DNA from 3 places in the Peribacillus sp. FSL K6-1552 genome. Region 2 is predicted to be linked to each of the others. Evidence: riboswitches for the same ligand, from Rfam matches in the RefSeq annotation. Region 2 holds a riboswitch; each other region holds the start of a gene.

Region 1 (8,453 bases), 820 kb from region 2:
GGGATGATTGCGTTCCACGGATAAACACTCATAATGACAATAAGTGCGCCAATGTAGAAAATTATAATCCGAATAGGAATATTATTGATTGCTTTTGGGATAACTTTCTCTGGATCTTCTGTTTCACCTGCTGTAAGTCCTACAAGTTCAATACCAACAAACGCAAACACTACCATCTGGAATGAGAGGATAAATCCATTTATTCCATTTGGGAACATACCTTCGTGGCTCCATAGATTCGTGAAACTGGCTGCGCCTGAATCTGTGGAAAAGCCTTTAATAATCATGAAAATACCGATAACTATTAGTGCTAGAATAGCGATAACTTTAATTAATGCGAACCAGAATTCCATTTCGCCAAAAAGTTTTACGGTTGCTAGATTCATAAATAGCAAAATGACAAGCGCAATTAAACCTGGCATCCACTGTGGTACGGAGGGAAACCAATACTGGGTATAAAGACCAACTGCTGTTAAGTCGGCCATTGCGATTGAAATCCAGCAAAACCAGTAGGTCCAACCGGTGATAAATGCTGCCATATTACCTAAATAGTCTTTTACAAAGTCAACAAAAGAATTATATTCCAAATTGGTTAAGAGTAGTTCTCCAAGTGCGCGCATGATTAAAAAGCAAATTACGCCTGTAATCATGTAAGCAAATAAAATCGATGGTCCTGCTAAGTGAATAGATTTTCCTGCTCCGAGAAATAATCCCGTTCCAATTGCCCCGCCAATAGCGATTAGTTGTACGTGCCTGTTTTTTAGGCCTCTCGACAATTTTTGTTCCTGCATATGATTTCCCACTCCCTAATTTCCAGATAATTGAATAATAATATTCCGATAAAATTTTGACATATTATTATTCAATCCAACAAAGAAAACGCTTACAATTTTAATATAATAATACTCAATATGTTGCTGATAAATATTCTGGTTCTGGTGCAAACCTCGAAATAATCTACCAAGCTTTTGAAAAGATAAAGGTATTTCATTCAACCTATTGCAGATTCTCTCTAAGGTAAAAGTTGTAGTCAGGAAAATTGAAAAGAAAGACTCATTCTTTAATAAATTTCATAGCACAATCCTCCTTTTTTCGTTTGTGCTATCTTTCCCAGCATAAAAAGGGCAGAGGAAAGATAGGTGTTCTCCTATCTTTCCTCTGTCCTTTTACCTGAGAGTTTAACTCCTTTGGTGGCTCATGGCTCTCTCCAGAGACGCGTCCTATTGTGGTCCTTTTACCTGAGAGATTGATACCCAATTTTTTTGGGAATTGCCCCTTCGGTGCTAAACAATGCGTTTAGTCTCTCCCACAATTATCATCCGCTGATATAAAATTGCATTAACAGTTGTATAATAAATGGTTCTAATGGAAATTTCAACAAATATCTGAAAAAACTTTATTTTCAGAATTTTAAATATAGAGATAGAGCTTTCTGACAGTTCATAAATTATATGCCCCTAGTACCCCAAGTAAATTGTGAATTGAATAGGAGTAGATTGCTTTTTACAGTCGATAAACACCGTTCATAATAGTGTACTTTTACAAACTACTTATACCTTTCAAATATACATTACAGAGGATGCTATCTAGATAAAAGCATCCTCTGTTTACGTAATCATTATTATTGGAAATCATATAGAAAAACCTACAATTCAATACCGAAGTTATCTTTAATGTGCTTAATAGTTTTAGTCACCTTTTATCCAATCTTGAATAGTTTTCATCATTCTTCTCCTCCATAGGTATCGTACCTTTTTTCTTTATCTACTTATTGCCATTTTAAACCCTGACCTTAATGTCCAGAAGTCATTTTAATACCTACAGCCCCTGCAATAATACACATAATAAATAGGGTCAATCTTAAACTTTTAGGTTCATTAAAGAAGATCATTCCTGCTAAAACAGTTCCAACAGAGCCGATACTGGTCCATATTGCATAGGCAGTCCCCACTGGAATAGAAGTTAATGACAAAGAAAGAAAATAAAAGCTTAAACTCCCAAAAAAAAGACACGCTACAGAGGGAAGCAATTTTTTAAACCCGTCTGCACGTTTCAGGCTTATAACACTACCAATCTCGGCAAATCCGGCAATTAGAAGAAAAAACCAAGCCATTGAATCATCCCCTAACCTTGTATAAATCATATCATTTCCTTTAATATTTAGGTTCTGCTGGATTGATTTTTATTCCAATTATCCCCAATATCATTAAAGCCATAAAAAATACTTTTAGTGGATTAATGGTCTCTCCCAAAAAAAGCATCCCAATTACTACTGTTCCCACCGTTCCCAATCCAGTAAAAATAGCGTAACCAGTTCCTAAGGGAATTGAATGTAAAGCTTTTGAAAGTAAAAAGAAACTAAAGATTATAATAACTACCGTTACTATACTAGGTATAATTTTGGTGAATCCGTGAGAATATTTAAGACCGATCACCCAGACGATTTCCAAAAGTCCTGCCATTATGATATATATCCATGCCATTTTATCGCTCTCTCCTTCGGCATTGACACTTATTTTTGAACCACGAAGTTCTCCAAATATCGATAAATCGCATAAGCTACCCCATTCTCATCATTTTTAAGGGTTGTCGTTGTACAAACAGCTTTTATGACATCTTTCGCATTTCCCATCGCTACGCTGTATCCAACTTTCTGGAACATGGATAAATCATTGTTGCTGTCCCCGATTGCCATAGCCTGTTCTAAGGAGCCATTCACCAAAAAAGCCAATTTTTCAAGGGCCATTCCTTTTGAAGCTCTTTTACTAGTAATTTCAATGTTGTGATCAGCAGATGAAACAACCATCAACTCATCAAACTTTTTGAATTGGCTCCATGCTTCCTCTAATTTCTTTTTATCAAAAGAACATGCTAATATGTTATAGAATTCTTCCTCCTGTTTTAAGATATCATGATAGTTTTCGACTAAAACATATCCAAACTGGTCAAATTGCCTTTCCGCTACTTCAACTAATTCTTTCATATCTGTATTCAAATCGGCGCTTTTCAAACTTTTAATCTCATTATGGAAATGTTCTCTTCCCTTTTTAAGCGTATAAATGGCTTTATCAGTAAACACTTCGTAATAATAATTCCGTTCATCTAACCATTGGAGAATAGATTCGACACGATCTTTAGTTATCGTAATAGAAGAAATACACTTTCCGCTTTTGGAATGAGTGGTTGCACCATTTGTTCCGATTACAAATGGGGAAATCCCGGCTTTTTCACAAATTGTTTGAACGTCAAAATAAGCCCGTCCTGTTGAAATAACTACTTCAAAGCCTCTATCTTGGGCATATTGAATCGCCTTTTTATTTTCTTCACTAATTTCATTCTGGTCGTTTAATAATGTTCCGTCTAAATCTATCGCAATGAAACTCATGCTATATAGCCCCTTTTCTCATTCTATCTATTAAATTCTCTTTCTAGCTTTTATACCTGCTATCAATAAAAATCCAATCAAAAAAGAGAGAGAACTCCCTCATCCAACTCGATATGTCCTTTTATGGATTGACTATGCTTGAATCCAATTGATCTCCTCTAATTTTGAATGATTTCTCCATTCCTCTGGAAATGGTTGCTCGCAGACAATCACATCGACTTTTTCTAGAGGACAAACTTTACTAAATGTGTCGACACCAATTTTAGAGTAATCCGTTAGCAATATAACTTGCTTTGATACCTCGACCATCTTGCGTGAAACTAATGTTTCATGTAAATGATAATTACTAACCCCATTTTGAATGGAAACACCACCAGCTGAAATGAAGGCTTTATCAATATTAAATTGATTTAACATTTGTTCAGTGAGACCGCCGCTTATAGATTGATGCTTTGGATCAATTTGTCCTCCTAGTAATAGAATTTGTCCTGTAAACTTATTTTCATTGAGCAATTCGGTTAACACAGACGACACAGGAAGAGAATTGGTTAAAATCGTAATGTCTATTTTATTTTCGATACACTGCGCAAATTCAAGCATGGTTGTCCCTACATCAATGGCAATCACATCTCCGTTAGAAATGAGTTCTACTGCTTTTTTCCCAACCTTGATTTTCGCTTCTTGATTCACTGTTGTACGCTGTGTAAATGGAGGCTCCTCAAATTCAAAGACTTTTTTAATCGCTCCACCGTAAACCCTCTTTAAAAGTCCTTTTTCCTCTAATATCATCAAATCGCGTCGAATCGTTTCCTCTGAAACATTAAATTGATCAACTAATTCCATAACTTTTACTTTTCCCATTTTGTTAAGTTCTTTTAAAATTTCATTCTTTCTTTCTTCAGGCAAAACAGACATATTCCTTCCCCCGTGATCATTAATAATTTATAAAATAATGCATTCTTTCTTCGGTACAAGAATATGAACGCGTGCTCCTTGCTCAAACATTTTCCCTCGGTGGTGAAGATAGTCTACAAGGAAAGCGGACTCATCTGTTTCTACTTCATATCTTAAAACATTCCCTGTCATAGAAACATCTTTAATAAACCCTTTAATTCCCCAGTTCTCTTGTAAATCCAAGCTATCCTCACCAGCAGAAACTAATTGTAAAACTTCAGGACGAATGGCGACTTCATTCCCTTTTAATTCTGTGCTGCGAACAAGTTTATGGAAAACTTCCATATTACAAACATTATAATTTCCGATAAATTTTGCAACAAATGTATTGACTGGAGAAGTATAAATTTCTGATGGAGAACCGGATTGTACAACTTTTCCTTTATTCATGACAAAAATTCGATCAGACATCGTCATTGCTTCTTCCTGATCATGAGTAACAAAAATAGTTGTAATATCTAACTCTTTCTGTATTCTCTTTAATTCTTTTTGCAAACTTTTTCTAATTTTAGCATCCAATGCGCTTAACGGCTCATCCAAAAGCAGTACTTTCGGCTCCATGACAAGCGCACGGGCAAGAGCAACCCTCTGCTGTTGTCCACCAGATAATTGATGAGGATACGACTCTTCTTTTCCTATTAAATCAACCATATCAATCATATTTTTCACTTTTGATTTAATATTTTTTACCTTCTTCATTTTAAGGCCGTACGCGATATTGTCAAAAACGCTCATATTTGGGAAAAGCGCATAAGACTGAAAAACCATACCGACTTCACGCTGACGCGGTGATAAATGAGTAATATCTTTTCCATCAATTAAGATTCTTCCTACATCAACACCTTCAAGCCCTGCAATGGAACGTAATAATGTACTTTTCCCGCATCCGCTTTGCCCAAGAAGTGTAGCAAATTCTCCTTTTTTTAATGTTAAAGAAATGTCATTTAGAACGACTTGATTTTCATACCCCTTAGTCACTTGATCGATGGTTACATAGCTCATTACTTTTCACCTTCTATAGCAGTATTTTTATTACAGTATTGTTTTTTTAAAAATGAAAGAATTCGCTTCTTATTTGACCCGACAGGATTTTTTTCGTTTCTAAACGTAAGTTTTAATACAATCCCCGTTAAAAGTAAAATCATTGAATAATAAGTAATAACAATTGCACTTGTTAAGTGACCACTGCTGTTTAGTTTGTCGGCAAGATAAATTTGAATGGTTTCAAATCGGCCCCCGACAAGCAAATTGGCAAAAGCAAACTCACTAAATAAAAGAGCGACTGATAATAAGGTAGATACTAAAATACCAGATATAATATTTGGAAACACCACTGTGCGAAACGACTGGAATTTTGTAGCACCGAGTAATTCAGCTGCATCAACAAGCTGCACAGCATTAATCGTACGAAGACTGCTACGAATACCTTGATACATAAATGGCAGAATCGTTATGAAATAGGCACCGATTAAAATCCAAGGTGTTCCGGCAATTTGAATCGGTCCATCTGAATATACCTTGATTAATCCTACAGCTCCAACAATGGGAGGAATTCCATAAGGAAGCATAGCTGCTGCTTGAAGTAATCCTTCCCATTTACTGAAATATACCGTGATGATAAAGATAGTCGGAAGCATAATAACAACACTAAGACCTACAGACATGACAATTAAAAACAGCGTTCGTCGAAAAGCATCATAAAACCGTTCATCTTGAAATAATTCAATATACCAATCCATTGTATAACTCTCAGGTAAAATGGTATGATCCCATTTACCGGCAATCGAGAATAAAAATGTTCCTACAAGCGGAATTAATAAATATATAACTAGTAACCCAACAATCACTTTATGAAAAGTCAATGAAGATTTCATCGTAAATCCCTCCTAATGCGGCGCATCATTCGTTCATTGAACCACATCGCCCCTATCATTGTCGCTGCTAGAAGAACTCCCATCGCACTACCTAGCTGCGGCTTTAATGCAACGTCACTAGCAACTAGAGAGGCAATTTGCAATGACAATAAGTTATAGTTGCTGCCTACTAATGCATAGGCAGTAGCGTAAGCTCCCATCGAATTAGCAAACAAAATACTGAAAGTACCTACAATACTAGGTAAAAGAACTGGAATCCCAATGTGAAGCCAAAATGATAATGTTGATCCTCCTAATAATGAAGAAGCTTCTTTCCATTGTTTCTTAATTCCTTGATAAGACGGGTAGATGAGCATAATAGCAAGCGGAATTTGAAAATATATATAAACAAGAATGAGGCCTGTCCATGAATATAAATTAAAATCCGCAAACACATCCCCACCAATCTTTGAAAAAAGTAACGTAAACAACCCATTGTTTCCAAGTAAAATAATAAATGAAAATGAAAGGGGAATACCCTCAAAGTTCGACGTCATATTAGCAATCATCAGTAAGCGATTTTGTATTTTTTGTGAGAACTTTGTAATCGAATAGGCTGCAATGACTGCTATAATCACAGAAGTTACAGCAGAAAATAAAGAAATGACAAGGCTATTTTGAATGGCTTGTAAGTAAAATTTACTTTTAAATATGGTGATATATTGATCAATCGTAACTTGAATTCCATTGTCTGCATAAAAACTATTTTTAATCATTGCCACTAATGGTCCTATTTCAAATCCAATCACAAACAAAATAAATGGCAGTAAAAGAGCTAATAAGTAAATTTTTTGTTTTTTTATTTTTCGCAAGACTTCTCGCTCCTCTTTGTTCTCTAACAATTTGGGAATTGGTTTAACCGTACGTACGTTAAACCAATTCCCGTCAACCTTCATTCTTCATTATAATGTTGAATAGTGTATCTTTTTTAAAGGGTATTTTTTCCTTTCAGACCTGGAAATTGATATGAAATCATTTTATTGGACGGCTCAATATTTAAAAGTTCACAAACGAGCGGTGCAAAAGCTAATTGCGGAACCACTTCACTGTAAACGCCAGGCTCAACTTTTGGACTCATGATAAAGAGCGGTACATCACGCTCACCATCAGTTATGCCGCCATGGTTGCCATATTCACTCATGCCATGATCAGATGTAATTAAAATGTGGTAACCTTCTTTGATCCAAATTGGCAAAAGTTGTGCCAACAAGCTTCCCATTTTTAAGATTTGTTCACGATATTCTTTCGATTCCGAACCGAAAATTTCTCCTTTTACATCTACACCGAGCGGATGAATATATAAAAAGTGTGGGTCATACTTTCTGCGCAAAGCTTCTGCATCCATTAACACATGGCTGTCTGGATAGTCATCATCCCAATAAAATTTTCCATATTGAATCGGCTTAGATTCATCCTCTTGCTCACGATCTTCAATAAAATGGAATGGCGCGCGATTATAAAGTTCGCTTACCCAGTAATAAGATACCGTTCCGTTTCTTAAGCCGTTTTCTTTCGTAAGATGAAAGAGACTTTTCTCAGTAGATAGGCGAACGGCTTGATTGGACGTAATTCCGTTCTCTGATGCCGGTGTACCCGTTAGTAACACTTCATATAATGGACGGGAAAGACTTGGGAGTTCCGACTTTACTTTGTAAAGTGCTGCCTGATTTGTTTCAACTAGATGTTGAATAAATCCAAGAGCCTCACATGCTTTATCATATCTCATACCATCAACAATAATTGCTATTACTTTATTTGACATGGACTAACACCTCTTCTTGCCAAAGCTGTGGTAATTTCTTTGCCGTTTCTTCCCAAGCTTTGTAATCTTCAATTGGTTTTGCATTTTCATACTGTTCTTCTGGAACCATTTTTTCAGCTACTTCTTTCGGTAGTTCTACATCGCGAATTGGACGGGCAAATCCTTTAGCTAAGTTAATTTGTCCTTCATCGCTTAAGATATATTCTCTAGTTGCCATCGCCGCATGCGGATGCTTTGCATTTTTGTTAATAATAGTTGCGTAGCCGCTTACGACTGAACCTTCACTTGGAATGGCGACTTCAAATTGATCGCGGTTAATTTGGTCAGCGTAACCAAGAGCATTGAAATCCCATACTAAGGCAACTTCCACTTCCCCTTTTTCGATATTAGCTGGTTTAGCATCAGTTAAGCTAAGGCGGCCTTGCTTGGCAAGCTTAGC
Region 2 (11,328 bases):
AACCCTGTCATTTGAGAATTTAAATACGCTAAAGAGCTTTTCATCATCAAGTTCAAGTAAAATGGCCCCGTGTTGAAGGATGACGCCCTTTTGCCTTGTTTGTGCACTGCCAGCTACCTTACGGCCCTCAACGACCAATTCATACCAGCTTGGCGCATCAAAACAGACGGAAGACTTGGGTGCTTTTAAAGCCGCTTTCTCCTGATCGGTTCGAGGTACAGCAAAATAAGCATCCAATCCAAGATTCCTGAACCCCATTAATATCCCTTCAGAAATAACTCGATATGCTTCAGTAACAGTAGTAGGCATTCCCGGATAGGATTCTGGGACAATTACGCTATAAGTCAATTCATGTTCGTGCAGTACAGCACGTCCTCCTGTTGGTCTGCGAACAAAACCGAGGCCCTGCCTTTTAACTTCTTCTATATCAATTTCAGATTCTGCCTTTTGAAAATAACCAATCGACAATGTAGCTGGGTCCCAACCATAAAAGCGTATAATCGGTGGTATTTCCCCTTTACTCTGCCAGTTTAAAAGAGCTTCGTCCATCGCCATATTAAAAGCCGGTGAACAATATCCAGAATCTATAAATCCCCATTTTTCTTTTGTCATCCTTACCCCTCATTTCATGTAGACTGTTTAAAAGTAAGTCAGTAATTCCGTCATAAAAAAACTCACATTTAGTAGTTTAACAGACTTTAACACTCTAAAAAAGAAAGTACCATTAAGTCGATAAAGAATTTTACGAAAATATTTTTTGATTATTAGTTAAAGCAATTATATAATAAAGATTGTCTGTATTCGTTAGGTAGAAGGGAGTTTTTATGTTTGGAATTATTATATACACTGCTCATCATCATAGGAGTGGTTATTGCGTATTCACTTTTTAATTGGTACCGCCAGCGTAAAATCGTTAAAACGTTAACACAGGATGAATTTATTGCTAACTACAGAAAAGTACAACTAATCGATGTGCGGGAACCAAATGAATTTGATAATGGTCATATCTTAGGCGCAAGAAACATCCCTATGACTCAAATGAAAACACGCCTGGTCGAAATTAGGCCGGACAAGCCTGTATACTTGTACGCTCAAAGCGAAATCATCAGCGGAAGAGCTGCAGCCATGCTATACAAAAAAGGCTACAAAGAACTGTTTCACCTAAAAGGCGGTTTCAAAATGTGGACCGGTAAAATTAAAGCAAAGAAATAAGAACCCATCTCCGCATGGGCTCTTTTTAATTAAAGAGCTATCATACTAAAAATTGAAATGAAATGCAGTCTTATAGCTTATTATGTCTTATGGTATATTCATTTCCAGCCGGTCATTCTCTATACATATAAAAATAAAAATCCCCGCTCAGATGGCGGGGATTTTTATTTAGGCTATTAAGCTTGATAACGGAGGACTGGTTTTCTTGCAGCAAGCGTTTCATCCAGCCTTTTAATAACTGTTGTATGTGGCGCTTCCTGTACGATCTCCGGAGTTTCTTCCGCTTCCTTAGCTATCTGAATCATCGCATCAATGAACGCGTCAAGAGTTTCCTTTGACTCCGTTTCAGTCGGTTCTATCATCATTCCTTCTTCCACGTTCAACGGGAAGTAAATAGTAGGTGGATGATAGCCGAAGTCTAGTAATCTTTTGGCAATATCGAGTGTTCGGACGCCCAACTTCTTTTGCCGGCGGCCACTAAGCACAAACTCATGCTTACAATGGCGATTATATGGTAAATCAAAATATGGTTCCAACCTACGCATCATATAATTCGCATTGATGACCGCATTCTCCGTGACAGCCTTAAGACCATCAGGACCCATGGAACGAATGTACGTATAAGCCCTCACATTTATTCCGAAGTTTCCGTAATAAGGTTTAACTCTTCCGATGGATTGCGGGCGATCATAATCCAGCATAAATTGCTCATCTCGTTTGACCACGAGTGGTTTAGGCAAGTAGGGAATCAAATCCGATTTTACACCGACAGGACCAGAACCCGGGCCACCGCCACCATGTGGACCTGTAAATGTTTTATGGAGATTTAAATGGACCACATCAAAGCCCATATCACCTGGGCGGGCTTTAGATAGGACTGCATTAAGATTGGCCCCGTCATAATAAAGCTTCCCACCAGCATCGTGGACAAGTTTTGCCATTTCCAAAATATTCTCTTCAAACAATCCTAATGTATTGGGATTCGTCAGCATTAAAGCCGCTGTATCCGAACCTACAACGCGCTTTAAATCTTCAAGGTCAACTAAGCCATTTTCATCTGATTTTACCGTAATCGTTTCGAGCCCCGCAACAGTGGCGGAAGCTGGATTCGTACCGTGTGCCGAATCAGGAACTATCACTTTCGTCCGTGCTGTATCGCCGTTCGCTTCATGGAAGGCACGAATCATCATTAATCCTGTCCATTCACCATGTGCACCTGCTGCTGGCTGTAAGGTCACTTGATCCATCCCTGTGATTTCTGTTAAATGTTCTTGCAAGTCAAATAATAGTTCCAAGGCTCCCTGTACAGTCGCCGGATCTTGATATGGATGGATATGGGCGAAACCGTTAAAACGCGCCACATTTTCATTTATCTTCGGGTTATACTTCATCGTACAAGAACCGAGTGGATAAAAGCCCGAATCCACCCCGTGATTCCGTTTGGAAAGAGCTGTATAATGACGCATGATATCTAATTCCGATACTTCTGGAAGCTCAGCTTCTTCTTGACGGATGTATTCGGCAGGAAAAATCTCTTCAAGCGAAATTTCTTCAACATCCATTTCCGGTAGACTGTACCCGATTCGACCGGACGTACTGATTTCAAAAATGAGTGATTGATCTTGATTATTCATGTTGATCCCCCAATTCGTGCGCAAGTGCATCAATTTCTTCTTTTGTTCTAAGTTCTGTTACAGCCACAAGCATATGGTCTTTCAGCTGTGGATAAACAGTCCCTAAGTCGAAGCCGCCGATAATTTCTTTTTCAAAAAGACTTTGATTAATTTCTTGGTAAGATGCCGGCAGTTTAATGACAAATTCATTAAACGATGGTCCCTCAAATACCACTTCTATTCCTTTTTCCTTTATAGCTTTTTTCGCATAATAGGCTTTTTGAATATTATTCACAGCCATTTCTTTGACACCTTTTTTCCCAAGTGCGGTCATCGCAACAGAAGCTGCCAAAGCATTTAACGCCTGATTGGAACAAATATTGGATGTGGCCTTGTCACGACGAATGTGTTGCTCACGAGCTTGAAGCGTCAGCACAAATCCCCGTTTACCATCTTCATCCACTGTTTGCCCGACGAGACGACCTGGCACTTTTCGAACAAGTTTGTTCGTGACCGCAAAGTATCCGCAATGCGGTCCGCCAAAAGCTGCTGGAATACCGAATGGCTGAGCATCGCCTGTTACGATATCAGCACCAAGGGCACCTGGAGGGGTCAATGCACCTAGTGCAAGCGGGTTACTCGAAACGATAAACATGGATTTCACATCATGAATGATTTCTTCCATTTCTTTCAATGGTTCAATTCGTCCAAAGAAGTTTGGATATTGCACAATGATTCCCGCAATATCGTCTTTCGCCAATTCCTTTAAGGCAGCTAGATCTGTCACACCATCTTTAAATGGAATTTCAATGACTTCCACTCGCTGACCTTTCGCATACGTCTTAACGACTTCCCTTGATTCAGGATGTACTGCCGCTGAAATTAGAATTTTCTTACGTCGTGTATGACCGGATGCAAGCATCGCTGCTTCCGCTAATGCCGTCCCTCCGTCATACATGGAGGAGTTGGCGACATCCATTCCTGTCATTTCACAAATCATCGTTTGATATTCAAAAATGGCCTGAAGCTCCCCCTGTGAAATTTCTGGCTGATAAGGGGTGTAGGCTGTATAAAACTCCGAGCGGGAAAGAACATGATCGACGATGACCGGTGAATAATGGTCATACACGCCCGCACCAAGAAAGGAGGCATAGTTTTTAAGATCAGCATTCTTGGAAGCAAGTTTTGATAATTCTTTCATTAAGGCTGGCTCTGATTTAGCTGGTTTAATGTCATATTCGCCTTGAAAGCGGACACTTTCAGGAATATCGTTGAAAAGGTTCTCAACAGAAGGGACCCCTATTACCTCCAGCATTTGTTGTTTATCCTGCTCTGTCATGGGTAAGTAACGATGTTTCATCTTAATGACCATTCCTCTCTATTTACGTGGTTTTTTATAAAAAGGTGTTTGTATAATAACAGCTTTCAATCGTTTTGAACGAATTTCCACTTCGACTTCAGAATCCATCACCGAATAATCTTTATCGATAAGTACCAATCCTACATTTTTCTTCAATGTTGGTGATTGAGTGCCAGTCGTAACTTCACCAATGACTTTATCCCCACTGTATACCTTATAGCCATGACGAGGAATGCCGCGGTCAATCATTTCAATTCCGACAAGCTTACGTGGTGCCCCTTTTTCCTTTTGTTCAGTAAGAACGGCTTTCCCGAAAAAGTCGGCTTCCTTATCTACTTTAACCGCAAAACCAATCCCGGCTTCAATTGGGGTAATATCCGGTGAAAGCTCCTGTCCATAAAGCGGAAGTTTAGCTTCAAAGCGGAGTGTGTCACGTGCCCCTAAACCTATCGGCTGTATCCCTTCTTCTTTTCCTGCATCTAGAATAGCTCTCCATAGGGCCGGGCCATTTTCACTGTGGCTATATATTTCAAAACCATCTTCACCCGTATATCCTGTACGTGAAACCATCGTGGAAAGCCCATTTATCAGGACATTTTCCTTGAATTTAAAAAAGCCAATTTCACTCAAAAGTGTATCATTAGATAGTTTTTGTAATATTTTCTCTGCCAAAGGTCCCTGCAGTGCCAACTGTGTATAATCGCTTGATACATCCGAAAGTTGGACATCCTCTGAACAATTAGCTTGTAGCCAGTTAAAATCTTTTTCTGTATTGGCGGCATTGACCACGAGCAGATAGTCGTCTTCTGCCTTTTTATAAATGATAAGATCGTCAACAGTACCGCCGTTTTCATAACACATAGCCGTATAAATTGCTCCGCCCTGTTTTAGCTTTGATACATCATTGGTCATCATTTTTTGTAAAAAGGCAAGACTCCCTGGGCCCTTCACATCAACCTCACCCATATGGGAAACATCAAATAAGCCAGCTTTTGTACGAACTGCTTCATGTTCGTCCTTGATACCCGAAAATTGGACAGGAAGTTCCCAGCCGCCAAAATCGATCGTTTTTCCTCCGTATTCTCGATAAACCTCAAATAGTGGCGTTCTTTTTAAATTGGTCAAAAAATGACCCCCCTTAGATTTTTTAGTTTACTTTGCTCACTTTTCTAAAAGCTTCTTTCCATCCTGTCAGATCTTCTTATACTTCTCATCCTGATTCATAATGTGGAAAAAAGGGCACAAAAAAGGACAGAGAAAGCCCTAAAGAGCTTTTTCTCTGTCCTGAAACCTGAAAGTTTACCTATATAATAGGCTTTCCCCTTTGGTGGCCGTTCTGCAACGAGCGGCGCTCTCCAGAGTTGCGTCCAATAAGAGTTCTTTTGCCTGAGAGATTCACTGCTAAGTTTGCTCCTTCGGCGCTACATTCGTAGTCTCTCCCCTTATCTTCACCCGCATATAAATGTGTCTCCACCAATTAGGAAAGTAATTAATCCTACTGATAGTTAGTAAAACCTCTGTGCATTTACAAAATGCTTTCTCTACCAACTCTCCTTAAAACTTCAGAACTTAATGAATGATCTCTAGTCTGTTAATCTGGGATAAAGTAAGAGGCAGTTGCCCATACTATGAAAAACATGACTACATTCATAAAAATGTACGCTTCTTTTAAGCGTTTTGGGATATTGGAATTTTCTAAATATACTTACATCCTACCTTAAGAAACTTTTCTCTGCAATATCTTTTACAGAGAAATATTTTTCTTACTTCACATATAAAATGTTCGGGTTTCAACCTTAAATAAGAAAATTATGATTTTAGAAGGAGTAGTTTCAATGAAAATTAATATATCCTTCAGTTCTGATTGGAATGACGAGTTTCTACAAAAGATGGAAAATGACGGTCCATGGGGTAATTGGGAGCTTTATAAATTGGCTGTTCAAATGGAAGAAAACCTCATTATTCCTGATTTTGAAGGTTTACAGGCACCCAAGCATCTTCCACAGCTCACCCCGCTTCCCCACCAATTGGAAGCGGCAAAGCAGGTAGTTGAAAAGATGAATGGAAAAGCCATTTTAGCTGATGAAGTAGGTCTCGGGAAAACAATCGAAGCTGGCTTGATTCTTAAAGAATATATGATCCGAGGTCTTGTTAAAAAAGTATTAATTCTTGTCCCCGCTTCACTTGTAAGTCAATGGGCTTTTGAATTGAATACCAAGTTTCATATTCCGGCTGTTGTTCAAAGAAAAAGCTATGTGTGGGAATCATGCGATGTTGTTATATCATCCATTGATACAGCGAAACGCGCTCCCCATCGAGATATCATTTTTAATCAGCAATATGACTTTATCATTATTGATGAAGCTCATAAACTTAAAAATAATAAAACGAAGAACTATGAATTTGTCCAAAATCTGAAAAAGAAATTTTGTTTATTGCTGACAGCTACGCCAATTCAAAATAAAGTCGAAGAAATTTTCCATCTTGTTTCGTTATTGAAACCGGGACACTTGGGAAATGCAACACTCTTTTCTGAGAAATATAAAGGCAAAGGCCGAAATGTTATTGAGGATGAGCACCTAAAGGAACTCGTCAACACTGTAATGATTCGGAACCGACGGGCTGATACTGGAATTGAATGGACAAAAAGGCAGGTGGAAACAATCATCATTGAATTTTCTCCAACTGAACAAGCCTTGTACGACGCTGTTTCCAAATTTAAGCCTATTTCAGATGGATCGAAGGGAAGTTCTTTTTCAGCACTCACGCTCCAAAGAGAAGCATGCAGCAGCAGAGAAGCCGTTTTTTATACATTGAAAAACATGAAAGCCAAATATGAACAGCCTTCCCCTGACTTTTTAGCAAAGCTAGATGAGCTGTTTGAGAAGGTAAATGAAACAGAACAAAACTCCAAGGCTGAAAAAGCTTTAGAACTCATCAAGAAAATTGATGACAAAGTGATTATCTTTACCGAATACAGAGCCACTCAGCTATATTTACAATGGTATTTACAACAGAATGGAATTTCCTCAGTTCCCTTCCGCGGCGGCTTTAAGCGTGGAAAAAAAGACTGGATGAGAGAATTATTCCAAAAGCAGATTCAAGTTTTAATTGCTACCGAAGCCGGTGGGGAAGGAATAAACCTTCAATTTTGCCACCACTTGATTAATTTTGACCTGCCATGGAATCCAATGAGACTTGAACAAAGAATTGGACGGATTCACCGACTTGGCCAGGAAGAAGATGTCATGATATATAACTTTGCAACGAAAAATACAGTTGAAGAACATATTTTGAAATTATTATATGAAAAAATCCATTTGTTTGAAAAAGTAATTGGTGAATTGGATGATATTTTAACGAAGCTGGATATTACCAACATCGAAGAATATTTAATTGACGTGGTCGGCGAGTCCCGAACTGAGGGTGAAATGAAAATCAAGATGGATAATTTTTCATCGATGATTCAATTCGCTCAAACTATGAAGGAAGGTGAGATTCATGCAGCAACAGGAAATTCATGATTTTTTAATAACTTTCTTTGAAGCTAATGATTGTGAAGTACTAGAGAATGCCCCATCCCATATCACTGTTCAACTGACGATTGAAATGGATAAAGAGTTAATGAACCGTCCCTTTTATTGGCATTATCTTGAAAAAACGGGCGGGATTCCAAACCCAGCCCAGATTACTTTCATTACTGATCCTGAACAGGCTCCACCCAATATGAAAGGAGAACGAATTCACTTTGGTTCGCCCCGTCTCCATCAAATTATCGAATCAACAAAAAGGCTGGCTGGATATACTAGACTTTTCGAGGATACACTCCCCTCAAATGGTCGGCATAATCCATTGTTCCCCTGGCTTACACTAAATGTAAAAATATCTTATCAATGTGATCGAAAAAAAGATACCTTTATGTCTGTCGGATTGAATTTAATCTCCGGGGAGATCATGGAAGGATTTCACAATCGTGTTTTACCGGTTAAAGTCACCCCAAAGATACCGGATTACTCCTTCACCCTCTCACCATTAATCATGCCAAAGAGTGGGTTAGCAAGACTTGATACATATATCCGAACCAGCTTCGAGAACGATGACCATTCTTGGGCGGAAGAAGCCATGGAGCGCTGGCAGAATGACTTAAATTTATTGGAGCATTTTTATAAGGATATGGATGAAAAAAGCGAAAGTTATTTCACTGAAAAACAGGCATTACAGGCCCAATATGAGCCAAATATTCTAATATCAATCATCAATGGCGGTTTATTTTACTTATCAGATAGAGCGTTAGGATAAATGGATCTATTTTTTCAGAAATGATTTCTCTACTACAACCGCCTAGCTAGGTTTGCCTGACTAAACAAAAAAAACAGATGTCCAAAAGCTTAGGACATCTGTTTTCTTTTTTTGATTTTTTTTCTTACAAACATCGACAAAGCGAAAGGGACAATACCAAACCAGTGGGACACACCAGTATTTTTATCCTCTTTCCGATGACGACGTTTTTCTTTCCGTTCTTTCTTAGTCAAATTAAGATATTCGACAAGCTGCTGTGTAAGATATTTGATATAAGCGTTAGTAGACATACAATATCACCCTAAATAAAGTATGCCCCGCTTATGCTTCTTTTATTCTTTCTAGTTTACCCGAGATGGTTACTATTTGGGCCTGCTTGTTGTATCGATGGTAAGTTCTCCATTTCCATTTAGGGGAAGCCTGACATTGGACAAATCATTCCGTTCGTAATCCCATTCTCAGTCAGCCAAAAACGTTTTCCTCCTTCCTGAATCCTTTCTCCACTTGTTACTGACACAGTTTTCACACTGGAGTATTTTCAGTCTATCAACTCCATATCACTGAATCCGCGCCTTCATACGGGTTATACGGACTGTTTTTCTATCCATTCTACAACTCTACCTAACTCTTTGTCATATTGAATAATGATTCTACCAACTCGGTTATCTTTAGTCGAGGAAGCAAATTCAATAAAGGCATAACGGGCATCTTGTTTCGTTAATATATAATGGACATCACCATTGGGATATGAGATATCCCCCTGAAGGTTCTTCGGTATATCTTCACCCCATCCAGCTGTTACCTCATTAACGGCTAGATGCACTAAATGATCGGCCACAAGCGTTTCTTCCACTTCTTTATAAAATTTTTTATCGATGACAAATTGATCGATCATTAATATCGTGAACATGATAAAAACACTCGCTACAATCATGACCATCGGGAAAACGACCCCTTTTTGATTATTCATCAACTTTCGTCTCACTTTTAAAGAAAGGATGAAACCTGCGAATAACAGTATTCCCTGCTTTATCCGTTATATTTAACACAATGACGTTACCATCCTTCTCAACCTTAAATTTTGAAATGTTCTGCAGGATGACCTCATGACCTTTTCCATTCACTCGCCTGCGGAGCTTATCTTCATATTGTTCAATAAAAGATAACTGGTCACCTGAAAGTAAATATAATTTATTTTCTATTACATCCTGACTTTTAGCACCCCTGACCTCCTGTTGCATTTGCATCGTAAAGATCTCCCACTCTTTAGGATGCAATTTCTCTTTTGATTCCAACTGTGTGTGAATAATTGAAAAAAGTTGTAAGATGAAAATAGAGGTGGTCATTAATATCATTAAAGAAAAAAGCATTTCAATTATTGTAAAGCCATCATTTTTTCGCAGCATCACAAATGGATTCTGATTTACCCACTTCATTTTCATATCGTACACATCCTTCAATCATACCTGGGAAATCCTTCTGTTCCTTCCATGTTAGTTCATACAATCTTTTCTGATAATGGATTTCCTGGTCGACAGCATTTACCTCCCCATCCATGAAGGCGGTCAATCTTTCATATAACAAATAGTGGGCTTCTGTCCTTAAGACAACATTTTTCCGATTGGTCATTATCTCCTCAAGTATCGGCAGAATCGAAATGACCAAGACTATACAAATCGAAAAAGCGGCTATCATTTCTAAGTAGACGTACCCTCTACTGTTTCTCAATCCTAAACCTCCCTTTACCGATATTAAGGACTAACTTGTACTTCCCTTTTGTCGTATCAATCATCATCGTCCCTGCTTTTGAAGCATTTCCATACTGATTAAAATGAAACGTAAGTCCTAATGTTCCACTTAAGAACTGTATATCCTTTGGTATGCTTCTCTCAAGCACAACCCCCTCCTTATAGGATGTTACCGTGTAAATCCTATTCGTATTATCCATATGAAGGTAAATCAGACTTTCATGGCTGATGGCATACTGCTGCGCATAGAAAATGTCCTCTTTCAATTGAGAAATGAATATCTTATTTTCCATTCCTTTAATAAAGCTTGGATATAAATTTAGACCGATGCCACTTAGCAGTACAAAAATAACGAGGACGATGAGGGTTTCTGACAGGGTATAACCTCCACAGGAAGGCCGCACAATCAATTTGCTGCTATTCAATTACCGTAACCTTTCCCTTGTTATCCAGACTAATACCATCACCATTCGGACATGATTTTTGTTTAAGGTACCCTTGACTTTCCATTTCATCAATACTTGCAGGAAGTTTGCCATTATCTATTTCATAGGCTTGCACCTGTGCTTGAGCCATCTTAACAAACGCTTCACACCCTTTAGAGTGAATCGTCGATTGATGCTTTGTTATATTTGGGATTGTAATAATCAATAGAATGGAAATTACGAGTAAAACAATAAGCATTTCAATTAATGTAAAACCTCTTTCATTCAACACTTTCTTCATATCATTCTGCTGCTAAAAAAATAAAAATAGATTAGAAATTTCACACTTCCTATTCCCAAAATTATTTCAGCGCAGATTCACCTCCAGAATTTATTAAGAATATTCTATATCCCCTCGAGCAGAGAAAACATTGGCAGTAAGACCGCTAAATAAATGGAAACAATCAGCAGACCAATCAATGAAAACATAAGAGGCTGAATGATTTTCAAAATTGAATTCATTCTTTCTTCAATTTTCTCTAGCAAAAAACGACTGTAATGAAGTAACTCTGAATCAAGCCTGCCGTACTTTTGACCATTTGCGGCTATTAATGGTAAATTTCTATCAAAGTAAGGCAGCTCCTGAAAAATCATTTCTAGCGATCTGCCTT
Region 3 (11,328 bases), 830 kb from region 2:
GCTGCTTCGGCATGCAACAGCGCAATCTTCAGTACAAGCCGGATGGTATACTCACTTGCCAAAGATAAAAATGCACCTGTGCCATTTGCAAAACTTAATGCCCGTAAAGTACCTTCCAATGCACTGGCCTTTTCAACTGTCGTCATTCTAACTTCCGTTGTTTTGAACTATTTAATGCCAGAAGGAGTATTTACGTTAATTACAAGTATTTCTACAGTATGTTTCATCTTTATTTGGGGAATTACTGTCATCAGTCATTTGAAATACCGCAAAACAAGGCCAGATCTAGCGAAAATGAACAAATTTAAATTACCATTTTATCCAATTTCTAATTACTTGATCCTTGCTTTCCTAGCGTTCGTACTTGTTGTGCTTGCACTTGCGGAAGATACTCGTGTTGCCTTGTTCGTAACTCCTGTTTGGTTTATTTCGCTGATTGCGATTTATAAGATGCGGAAAACGAAGGTAAATCATGCGGATCAGGCGAATCAGGGGAAGGTAGCGGAAAATTAAGAGGCAACGGACAAAAGTCAGTGACCTACTATTAACTTTATCAAAATAGTCAACTTGCAAAAAACGATGATACAAGCAGCCGTGAGTAATCTGGATGACCATATGTGACATTCATAAAGTAAGAATTTTCAAAAAAAATAATGTTAACGCTTACAAGAAAATCTTGACATTCTTATTTCCACCAATTATTCTAAATATAATAAAATTCAATATGAGCGAATGACGGTTGTGGGAGAGTGCAATGCGACACGCCACCGAAGGAGCAAGTTCCAAAAAGACCCTTGGAACAAATCTCTCAGGTAGATGGAACCACAACTGGACGCACCTCTGGAGAGCGCGTATAAAGTAGTACGCCACCAAAGGGGAAAGGCCCTTTTAATATAAAAGGGTTAAACTCTCAGGTAAAAGGACAGAGAAGGGTAGAGAAAGCTAAACTAAGCTACCCTTCTCTGTTCTTTTTTGTGCGCAAAAAAGGGTAGTGTTTCGTAGTCACTAGCTATGCAACAAACCTTTAATTCAAAAATTTTCAAGGGGGAGTACAAATGAGTTTACAGCAAAATGATTCAATCATTTTTCAAGCTATCAGAAACGAGCAAATTCGTCAGCATCAAACCTTAGAGTTGATTGCATCAGAAAACTTCGTCAGCCAAGATGTATTAGAAGCAATGGGAAGTGTAATGACGAATAAATATGCAGAAGGATATCCAGGAAAACGTTATTATGGCGGATGTGAATTTGTCGATGTGGCAGAACAAGCAGCTATTGAGCGCTTAACAAAGCTGTTTGGTGCCAAATATGCAAATGTTCAGCCTCACTCGGGTGCACAAGCAAATTTCGCAGTATTTTTCGCACTGCTTCAGCCTGGTGATAAAGTAATGGGAATGAACCTTTCACATGGCGGCCACTTAACTCATGGAAGTCCAGTCAGTGTTTCAGGAAAATGGTTTGAAGTTGTGTCTTATGGAGTTAGAGAAGATACCCAATTAATTGATTATGATGAGTTGGAAGCTATCGCAAAGAAAGAAAAACCAAAATTGATTATTGCAGGGACAAGTGCCTACCCAAGAACCATTAATTTTGCACGATTTAGAGAAATTGCTGATCAAGTTGGAGCAAAACTTATGGTGGATATGGCTCATATAGCAGGGCTGGTAGCAGCCGGTCTTCACCCATCCCCAATCCCATATGCAGATGTTGTGACAAGTACTACTCATAAAACATTGAGAGGGCCTCGCGGGGGTATCGTTTTAACAAACGATGAAGAGATTATCAAATCGATTAATAAATCTGTATTCCCAGGAATTCAGGGCGGCCCTCTCATGCACATTATTGCAGCAAAAGCGGTCGCTTTCAACGAAGCATTACAACCAAGCTTTAAGGACTATGCGAAACAAGTCATTGAAAATGCTGCAACACTTAGTGAAACATTAAAAAATGAAGGTGCAGCTCTTGTTTCTGGCGGAACAGATAATCATATTGTCCTTTTAGATTTACGTCCGTGGAATTTAACAGGAAAAGAAGCAGAGAAACTATTAGAAGAAGCAGGCATTACCGCTAATAAAAATACGATTCCATATGATCCAGAAAAGCCATTTGTTACGAGTGGTATCCGAATGGGAACAGCAGCATTAACAACTCGAGGCATGAAGCAGGATGAAATGGTGAAAATCGGTGAAGTGATTTCAGCTGTTCTAAAGAGTAAAGGGGATAAAGACGTTCTTGAGAAAGCAAAAGAAACAACCAAAGGAATTTGTGATATTTATCCGTTATTTCAACAACCAATTATTGTGTAAGAAAAAAAGGGGGGGACTCAATGGAATTTCAAAGTTGTTTTGACATAATAGGTCCAATCATGGTAGGACCGTCAAGTTCCCACACAGCCGGAGTCGTGTCAATCGGTAAATTCATCCATGAATTGTTAGGAGATTATCCAAAAGAAGTCAAAATTGTATTCTATGATTCATTTGCTGAAACCTATCAAGGACATGGAACAGATAAAGCACTGCTTGGCGGATTACTTGGGATGGATACCGATGATTCACGCATTAAAAACTCGTTGGAATGGGCAAAAGAGAATGGAATGCAGTACGAAATTGAATTTGAAAGCTGCTGCGAGTATTTTGACCATCCTAACACAACAATCGTGACAGCAAAACGCGGCGATTGTGTAGTAAAGGTAGGCGGAGCATCACTTGGTGGTGGTTTATCCAAGATTTTCATGATAGACGACGATATGGTAGCGATTCGTCTCAGTGCAGGTGATGACTTTTCAGCCCTTGCTAGTTCTTATCATCCAAGAAAGAAAGTAATGGACAAGGCTATATGATGGAAATCCAGACCATGAAAGAACTAAATGAAGCTTGTCAAAGAGAAGAAAAAAGCATTGGCGAAATCATGCTAATGATGGAAGCAGAAAAGTCAGGAAGAGACCAACAAAGTATTATCAGTATGATGGAAGAACGATTGATTAAAATGAAGGAAGCCGTTGATAACGGTATAAAGGATGCCACAACCGCACCGAGTGGAATTTCTGGCGGAGATGCTGTGAAAATGAATGATTACGTTCAACAAGGTAAATCTTTGTCAGGCAGCTATATAAGCAACGCAATGAGCTTTTCATTGGCAACTTCTGAAAGTAACGCCCGAATGGGGGTCATTGTAGCTACCCCGACTGCGGGTGCAGCAGGGATTCTGCCTGGGGTACTGTTTTCGCTTCATAAAAATGATGGCACGCCTTATAAAGATTTAGTTATGGGGTTATTCACAGCAAGTATGCTCGGGCTTGTCATTGCGAACCGTTCTTTCATTTCGGGGGCTGCTGGAGGCTGTCAAGCAGAGGTGGGCTCCGCAACGGCCATGGCAGCGGGGACAATCGTTGAGTTAAAAGGCGGAACACCACTGCAAGCCGTGAATGCGACAGCCATTGCGATGAAGTCACTTTTAGGATTGGTTTGTGATCCAGTCGCAGGACTTGTGGAAGTTCCTTGCATCAAGCGGAATGTGATTGGAACCTCAATTGCATTTTCAGCGGCCGACATGTCTCTAGCTGGGATTGAAAGCCGCATACCTTGTGATGAGGTAATTGAAGCCATGTATAAGGTTGGAAATGATATGCCAAGGACCCTTCGAGAAACGGCTCTTGGTGGCTTGGCAATGACAGAAACCGGTAAACGGGTGAAAGAACGTCTTTTTTGTAGGAAATCATGAATCATAATCGGGGGTAGATCATGGGTACTGAAACAGCATTAAAGCAAACACCGCTTTTTGAAGTATATAAAAAATACGGAGCAAAAGTTATTGATTTTGGTGGCTGGGCTCTGCCAGTTCAGTTTTCCAACATTTTAGAAGAGCATGAAGCTGTTCGAACAGAAGCAGGACTTTTTGATGTTTCTCATATGGGAGAAGTACTTGTGGAAGGGAAAGATGCCGAGAGTTATATTAACTACCTTGTTACAAATGATGTAACAAAGCTTAGCATCAATCAAGCACAGTATACCGCAATGTGCTATCCAGACGGCGGAACGGTCGATGATTTATTAGTTTATAAATTAGGGAATGAAAAATATTTACTCGTTATTAATGCCGCAAACATTGAGAAAGATTACGAATGGATGAAACAGCATGTAAAAGGAGAGATGGTGCTCCAAAATATTTCGGAAGACATCGCTCAGCTTGCAATCCAAGGTCCAAAGGCAGAAAGCATTTTGCAAAAGTTAACCGAAATGGATTTATCAGAAATTGGCTCTTTTAAATTCGCCCAACATGTCAACATCTCCGGGATTACCGACATACTTGTATCCCGTACAGGTTACACAGGAGAAAATGGATATGAACTTTATTTAGCAGCAGACAAAGCGGTAGTACTCTGGGAAAAGCTCTTAGAAGCAGGAACCACGAATGGATTACAACCATGTGGACTTGGTGCACGGGACACTCTTCGACTTGAAGCACGTCTTGCACTCTATGGCCAAGAACTCAGTAACGATATCAGCCCGCTTGAAGCAGGAATCGGCTTTGTCGTAAAGACGAACAAAGAAAGTGACTTTATCGGAAAATCTGCTCTTACAGAACAAAAAGAAGCTGGATTAAAACGAAAATTAGTAGGGATTGAAGTAACAGGCAGAGGGATTCCGCGTCATGGTTACAAGGTAATTTCTCAAGGTGGAGAGGAAATAGGTATTGTTACATCCGGAACACAATCACCATCTTTGAAGAAAAGCTTAGGTCTTGCCTTGGTATCAGCCGACCAAGCTGAAGTGGGGACGCCGATAAAAGTGGAAATTCGTAATAAACTGATTGAAGCTGTTATTGTTAATGCACCATTCTACAAAAGATAAGTGGAAATATTTTAATAGAGATATCGTGTAGTTTTTAAGTCGATTTCCGTTACTTTGCACGTAGACCGAAATCGCAACCTGTTATGAGTAAAATTGGTCTTTATTTTCTGAATTATGACAAAATTAAAAACGGAGAGGGAGAAAAAACAATGACAAAAGTAACATTAAGTTTACGATATAGCAAAGAACATGAGTGGGTGCAACAATTAGAAGGAAATCGTGTACGTATTGGAATCTCTGATTATGCACAAAAGGCGTTGGGTGATATCGTCTTTGTTGAAAATCCAGCGATTGATGATGAAGTAACTGTCAATGAATCGATGGGGACGATCGAGTCAGTTAAAGCAGTTTCCGAACTTTATTCACCTGTTTCAGGTACGGTAGTTACTGTAAACGAAGAGTTAGAAGGCGCTCCAGAGACAATTAACGAGCATCCATTTGATGCAGGGTGGTTAGTCGAAGTAGAAATGTCCAATCCAGAAGAGTTAAATTCACTTCTAAACGAAGATGAGTATCGAGCATTAACTAATGAAGGAGAGGAATAATATGACAGCAACTTTTAGATACCTCCCTGATACGAAACAAGATCAAAAGGAAATGCTCACATATTTAAATATTTCTTCTATAGATGAGTTATTTGAAGATATTCCAGCTGAAATTAGCCTGCAGGGTGAGCTAAACATCCCGGAGGCGGTCCCTGAACCGCTTCTTTTGAAAAAAATGAATCAGCTTGCTACAAAAAACAAAAATGCAAATCATTACCCAACTTTCCTAGGTGCGGGTACATATGATCACTATATTCCAAGTGTAGTAAATCATATGATTTCACGTTCCGAATTTTACACAGCTTATACACCCTACCAACCGGAGATCAGCCAAGGTGAATTACAAGCGATTTTTGAATTTCAAACGATGGTTTGTGAATTGACAGGAATGGCTGTGGCTAATTCATCCATGTACGATGGTTTTACATCGCTTGCAGAAGCTGCATCACTTGCCGTTGCATCTACAAGACGTTCAAAAGTACTTGTATCCAAAGCGGTACATCCTGAATCCCGTGCTATTTTACATACAGTAGCTGGAGGTCCGGGATACACAGCTGAGGAAGTAAATCTTGCTGATGAGGTTACAGATTTAGGGAAGCTGCAAGAACAAATCGACAAGGACACTGCTGCCGTAATTGTTCAATATCCAAATTTCTTCGGTTCCATTGAGGATTTAAAAGCAATTAAGAAAATTGCGGAAGAAAAAGGTGCCCTTTTAATCGTAAGCGCCAATCCTCTTGCACTAGCACTCTTGCAGGCTCCTGGGAAACTTGGGGCAGATATTGTGATCGGTGATATGCAGCCATTAGGAATCCCGATGTCCTTTGGCGGTCCACACTGCGGCTATTTTGCGGTAAGTAAGAAACTCATGCGCAAAATCCCAGGACGTATTGTAGGGCAAACAGCAGATGAAAAAGGACAACGTGGGTTTGTGTTAACACTGCAAGCGCGTGAACAGCATATTCGCCGTGATAAAGCCTCATCCAATATTTGTTCTAACCAGGCATTAAATGCTCTTGCCTCATCTATTTGTATGACATCTCTTGGAAAGCAAGGGATTCGTCAAATGGCACAGCTAAACATTGAGAAAGCTGATTACATGGCGAAAACTTTAGAACAGAAGGGCTTTACCATAATCAATGAAGCACCATTCTTCAATGAGTTTGTTGTCGGGCTTCCTCGACCGGTAAAGGAAGTCAATGCAAAACTTCTTAAGGCGGGTATTATCGGTGGATTTGATTTAGAAAGTGATTACGGCTTTGGAAATCAAATGCTGCTAGCTGTGACTGAGCAGCGAACAAAAGAAGAAATTGACCAATTTGTTGATGTTTTGGAGGCGATTGTAAATGGTTGAATATAATGAGTTAATTTTTGAAATAAGTCGACCAGGACGTGTGGGCTCAAGTCTTCCGGAAAGTGACGTTGACTATGTTGATATAAATGACAAATTTCCAAAGCATTTAATTCGTGACGAACCGGCGGAGCTCCCAGAAGTATCAGAGTTGCAGCTTGTCCGCCATTACACAGCGCTTTCTAATAAAAACCATGGGATCGATAATGGGTTCTATCCGCTGGGTTCTTGTACCATGAAATACAATCCGAAAATAAATGAAGATGTGGCACGTTTGGAAGGATTTAGCCGCATTCATCCATATCAGCCGGTTGAAACTGTACAGGGTGCACTAGAGGTTTTATATGAATTACAAGAAGAGCTAGCTGTCATCACAGGAATGGATGCTGTAACTTTACAGCCATCTGCAGGGGCTCAAGGGGAATGGACAGGTTTAATGATGGCTAAGGCGTATCATGCTCAAAAAGGTGAAACCAGAACGAAAGTACTTGTTCCAGACTCCGCGCACGGTACAAATCCTGCAAGTGCAAGTGTTGCTGGTTTTCAAACGATCACGATCCCATCCGATAAAAATGGATTAGTTAACCTAGAAGAATTAAAGAAACATGTAGGCCCTGATACTGCTGCGCTAATGTTGACAAATCCAAATACCCTTGGACTTTTTGAAAAAGAAATTGTGGAAATCGCTCAGGTTGTTCATGAAGCTGGCGGCTTATTATACTATGATGGAGCGAATGCCAATGCCATTTTAGGTAAAACAACACCAGGTCAAATGGGCTTTGACATCGTGCACTTAAATCTTCACAAAACATTTACGACGCCTCATGGCGGTGGCGGTCCAGGGGCAGGTCCTGTCGGTGTGAAAGAGAAACTTATTCCTTTCTTGCCAGTTCCGCGAATAGAAAAATCCGGGGATAAATATGTACTGAACTCAGATCATTCGCACTCTATAGGACGGGTAAAAGGGTATTATGGAAACTTCGGAATTCTCTTGCGGGCGTATACTTATATTCGCACGATGGGGCCTAAAGGGCTGCGCCAAGTATCTGAAAGTGCCGTACTTCATGCTAATTACCTTCGCAAAAGATTAGCGCCATATTTTGAAGCGCCATTTTCACAAATTTGTAAGCATGAATTTGTCCTATCCGGTTCTAGGCAGAAAAAGCTGGGTGTAAGAACGCTTGATATGGCAAAACGTCTGCTAGATTTCGGCTACCATCCGCCGACCATCTATTTCCCGTTAAATGTTGAGGAATGTTTGATGATTGAACCGACAGAAACAGAGTCGAAGGAAACACTCGATGCTTTTGCGGATGTAATGATTCAAATTGCCAAAGAAGTGGAAGAAAACCCAGGGGTTGTTTTAGACGCACCACATACTACGGTCATAGGGCGATTGGACGAGGTCCAAGCAGCTAGACAACCAATTTTGCGTTATTCCAAAGAGGAAGTAGTAGAGGAAGAAACGGTAAAGTCATAAATAAATGCTTGAACATGAACCACCAGGGATGAAAATAAAGAGAAAAAGGAAAGTCTCATTATTTTATTCATGGTGGTTTGATTAAGCGCGTGTAAAAAGGATGACAAAAAGAGCCAAGAAGTGCAAGGAGAAATAGTCTTGAGAACCAAAAAGTCAGAGCAACGGAGAAACTCAATCGGTCTTTTTATAGGACTATTGAATAACCTCTTTAAAGCTAAAATTACATCTGCTCAGAGGAGTGAGTAAAAAATGTCCATCAGTGATCTTCGTAAACCAGAATGGCTAAAAATTAAATTAAATACCAATGAACAGTATACGGGCTTAAAGAAAATGATGCGTGAAAAAAAGCTGCATACTGTTTGTGAAGAAGCAAGATGTCCTAACATTCATGAATGCTGGGCGGTCAGAAAAACGGCAACTTTCATGATTTTAGGAAGTGTATGTACGCGTGCTTGCAGGTTCTGTGCAGTTCAAACTGGGCTACCTTCAGAGCTTGATTGGGAAGAGCCTGAACGTGTCGCAGAATCAGTAGAGCAAATGGGCTTAAAGCATGTCGTTATTACCGCTGTTGCTCGTGATGATTTAAAAGACGGCGGAGCAGAGGTATTTGCGGAAACTGTAAAGGCAGTGAGGCGGCAAAATCCATTTTGCAGCATTGAAGTTCTCCCCTCTGATCTGAATGGGGAATATGACAACTTAAAAACATTGATGGATACAAGGCCAGACATTTTGAATCACAACATTGAAACAGTAAAACGCTTATCTCCAAAAGTTCGTGCACGTGCAACATACGAACGTTCACTAGAGTTTTTAAGCCGGGCAAAGCAAATGAATTCCACTATCCCGACGAAATCAAGCATTATGATTGGTCTAGGAGAAACAAAAGAAGAAATTATGGAAACGATGGATGATCTTCGTGCTAATGAAGTGGACATTATGACTATTGGTCAATATTTACAGCCTACTAAACGACATTTGAAGGTCCAAAAATATTGGAGTCCAGAAGAGTTTGAAGAACTGAAAAACATTGCCATGTCAAAAGGATTTAGTCATTGCGAAGCCGGTCCGCTTGTTCGCTCCTCCTATCATGCAGATGAACAAGTCCGTGCAACTAAGGCTAATGCGTAATCATTTTTCAATAATCCATTAAGAAAGGGGAGAATCAGATGATAGTCAAAATAACAGTGGCAGCCATAATTAAGCTGAAGGAAATGGCTCGTAAGGATGCACAAATTCCTCGCATTGATGCCGATATTGCCGGCGGCTGCGGGGTGTCGGTGAAGTTCTCCCTCGTATTGGACGAGCCCCGCAGAAACGATACAATTATTGAATATGAGGGAGTTCAGCTTAGATTAGATCATTTTACAAAACGCTATTTAGATGAGGAGACACAAATTGATTATTTAGAAGATCGTGGCTTTATTGTCGGAGATAGCTTTGCATCCAGTGCATGTGCCATTGAAATAGATTAATAGAATCGTTACAGCTTACCAATTATATAGAAGATCGTGTTTAGAAAGGTTTTTTTCTTACAATATTCAAATATCCAAGTTTATTAAAACAAAAGGGGGAAGTATTAGATGAATCAAGAATATGACATTGTTATCATCGGAGGCGGCACCGGTGGATATGTTGCGGCCATTCGTGCGTCTCAATTAGGATTAAAAACAGCGGTAGTTGAACGAGGTAAACTTGGTGGAACATGCCTTCATGCAGGTTGTATTCCAAGTAAAGCCTTATTAAGAAGTGCAGAAGTATATTCAAATGCAAAGAATGCAGATAAATTCGGTGTTATTGCCCCGGAAGTAGGACTGGATTTCTCAAAAGTACAGGCCAGGAAAGAAGAAATTACAGAACGCTTATATAAAGGTGTACAACATTTAATGAAAAAAGGAAAAATAGATGTGTACGAGGGTAAAGGAAGTATTTTACAGTCAAAAGATGTTTTGGTGAAATTGAATAATGAAGAACGGGAAATGATATTAGTCCCCAGAAATATTTTAATAGCAACAGGATCTCGTCCGAGAACACTTCCCGGTTTAGAAGCGGATAGCGAATATGTGATGACATCGGATGAAGCACTGCAAATGAAAGAGCTCCCAAATTCCATCATTATTGTCGGCGGCGGTGTTATTGGAATGGAATGGGCATCGATGCTTATTGACTTTGGATTAGAAGTGACTGTGATAGAGTATGCCGAGCGCATTTTACCGACGGAAGATAAAGATATTTCAAAGGAAGTACAGCGACTAATGAAGAAAAAAGGTGTGAAAATTGTAACAGGGGCAAAGGTTCTTCCAGAATCGTTAGAAAAAGGGGATGGTGTCTCTATTAAGGCGGAATATAAGGGGAAAGAAACGACATTTACAGCAGAAAAATTATTAGTATCCGTCGGAAGATTACCTAACATAGAAGGCATTCATCTTGAAAATACGAAAGTTGAAGTCGAACGTTTTATTCAAACAAATGAGTATTATCAAACGAATGAGCCAAACATTTATGCAATTGGAGATGTGATTGGCGGATTGCAGCTTGCTCATGTTGCTTCACATGAAGGAATTATCGCAATCGAACATATGGCAGGAGAAAAACCTGTGCCGCTTGATCCAACACTTGTTTCAAAATGCGTATATAGCAGTCCTGAGGTAGCGAGTGTCGGTCTAACAGAAGAAGAAGCAATGCAGAAAGGATATCAAGTAAAAACAGGCAAATTCTCATTCCGTGCGATTGGAAAGGCTCTTGTTTTTGGTGAATCAGATGGTTTTGTCAAACTTGTTGTTGAAGAAGAATCTAATAAGTTATTAGGAGCGCATATGGTTGGGCCACATGTAACCGATATGATCACAGAGGTTGGTCTTGCACAGGTATTAAATGCAACTGCCATGGATATCGCTCATACAATACACCCGCACCCTACATTAGCGGAAGCTATTGGGGAAGCAGCCCTGGCTGTGTATGGTAAAGAAATACATGCCTAGATAAAAATCCTAGTAAAAACTGAAAATATGTGTTGTGATTGCAAAATTCTTTGTAATTCTTTCGCCCATCCTCACAGTATTTCAAGATTGATAGGATTCGTTATTGCAGGTACAGGGATTGTTC

Evidence for each region. A riboswitch is a leader RNA that binds a small molecule or an ion and turns the genes downstream of it on or off. The one in region 2 is predicted to bind glycine.
Region 1: another riboswitch for glycine. It lies ahead of NST21_RS15075 (amino acid permease); the one in region 2 lies ahead of gcvT (glycine cleavage system aminomethyltransferase GcvT).
Region 3: another riboswitch for glycine. It lies ahead of glyA (serine hydroxymethyltransferase); the one in region 2 lies ahead of gcvT (glycine cleavage system aminomethyltransferase GcvT).

Annotation. Positions count from the first base shown of each region.
Region 1 is NZ_JBBOST010000001.1:3,134,968-3,143,420, forward strand. It holds gene NST21_RS15075 (amino acid permease) at 1-791, opposite strand, end outside; glycine riboswitch at 1,157-1,213, opposite strand; glycine riboswitch at 1,217-1,319, opposite strand; gene NST21_RS15080 (DMT family transporter) at 1,793-2,113, opposite strand; gene NST21_RS15085 (DMT family transporter) at 2,154-2,483, opposite strand; gene NST21_RS15090 (Cof-type HAD-IIB family hydrolase) at 2,513-3,385, opposite strand; gene NST21_RS15095 (DeoR/GlpR family DNA-binding transcription regulator) at 3,518-4,300, opposite strand; gene NST21_RS15100 (ABC transporter ATP-binding protein) at 4,328-5,341, opposite strand; gene NST21_RS15105 (ABC transporter permease) at 5,341-6,213, opposite strand; gene NST21_RS15110 (ABC transporter permease) at 6,210-7,064, opposite strand; gene NST21_RS15115 (alkaline phosphatase family protein) at 7,181-8,014, opposite strand; gene NST21_RS15120 (ABC transporter substrate-binding protein) at 8,004-8,453, opposite strand, start outside.
Region 2 is NZ_JBBOST010000001.1:3,958,228-3,969,555, forward strand. It holds gene NST21_RS18980 (lipoate--protein ligase family protein) at 1-612, opposite strand, end outside; gene NST21_RS18985 (rhodanese-like domain-containing protein) at 829-1,212, shown strand; gene gcvPB (aminomethyl-transferring glycine dehydrogenase subunit GcvPB) at 1,389-2,846, opposite strand; gene gcvPA (aminomethyl-transferring glycine dehydrogenase subunit GcvPA) at 2,839-4,185, opposite strand; gene gcvT (glycine cleavage system aminomethyltransferase GcvT) at 4,204-5,310, opposite strand; glycine riboswitch at 5,463-5,546, opposite strand; glycine riboswitch at 5,550-5,637, opposite strand; gene NST21_RS19005 (DEAD/DEAH box helicase) at 6,021-7,709, shown strand; gene NST21_RS19010 (YqhG family protein) at 7,687-8,484, shown strand; gene NST21_RS19015 (YqzE family protein) at 8,574-8,774, opposite strand; gene comGG (competence type IV pilus minor pilin ComGG) at 9,068-9,454, opposite strand; gene comGF (competence type IV pilus minor pilin ComGF) at 9,447-9,926, opposite strand; gene NST21_RS19030 (hypothetical protein) at 9,874-10,212, opposite strand; gene comGD (competence type IV pilus minor pilin ComGD) at 10,199-10,657, opposite strand; gene comGC (competence type IV pilus major pilin ComGC) at 10,650-10,958, opposite strand; gene comGB (competence type IV pilus assembly protein ComGB) at 11,063-11,328, opposite strand, start outside.
Region 3 is NZ_JBBOST010000001.1:3,123,555-3,134,882, reverse strand. It holds gene NST21_RS15075 (amino acid permease) at 1-513, shown strand, start outside; glycine riboswitch at 831-936, shown strand; gene glyA (serine hydroxymethyltransferase) at 1,056-2,306, shown strand; gene NST21_RS15065 (serine dehydratase beta chain) at 2,327-2,839, shown strand; gene sdaAA (L-serine ammonia-lyase, iron-sulfur-dependent, subunit alpha) at 2,839-3,720, shown strand; gene gcvT (glycine cleavage system aminomethyltransferase GcvT) at 3,741-4,850, shown strand; gene gcvH (glycine cleavage system protein GcvH) at 5,000-5,395, shown strand; gene gcvPA (aminomethyl-transferring glycine dehydrogenase subunit GcvPA) at 5,397-6,749, shown strand; gene gcvPB (aminomethyl-transferring glycine dehydrogenase subunit GcvPB) at 6,742-8,226, shown strand; gene lipA (lipoyl synthase) at 8,476-9,354, shown strand; gene NST21_RS15030 (iron-sulfur cluster biosynthesis family protein) at 9,393-9,698, shown strand; gene lpdA (dihydrolipoyl dehydrogenase) at 9,807-11,204, shown strand.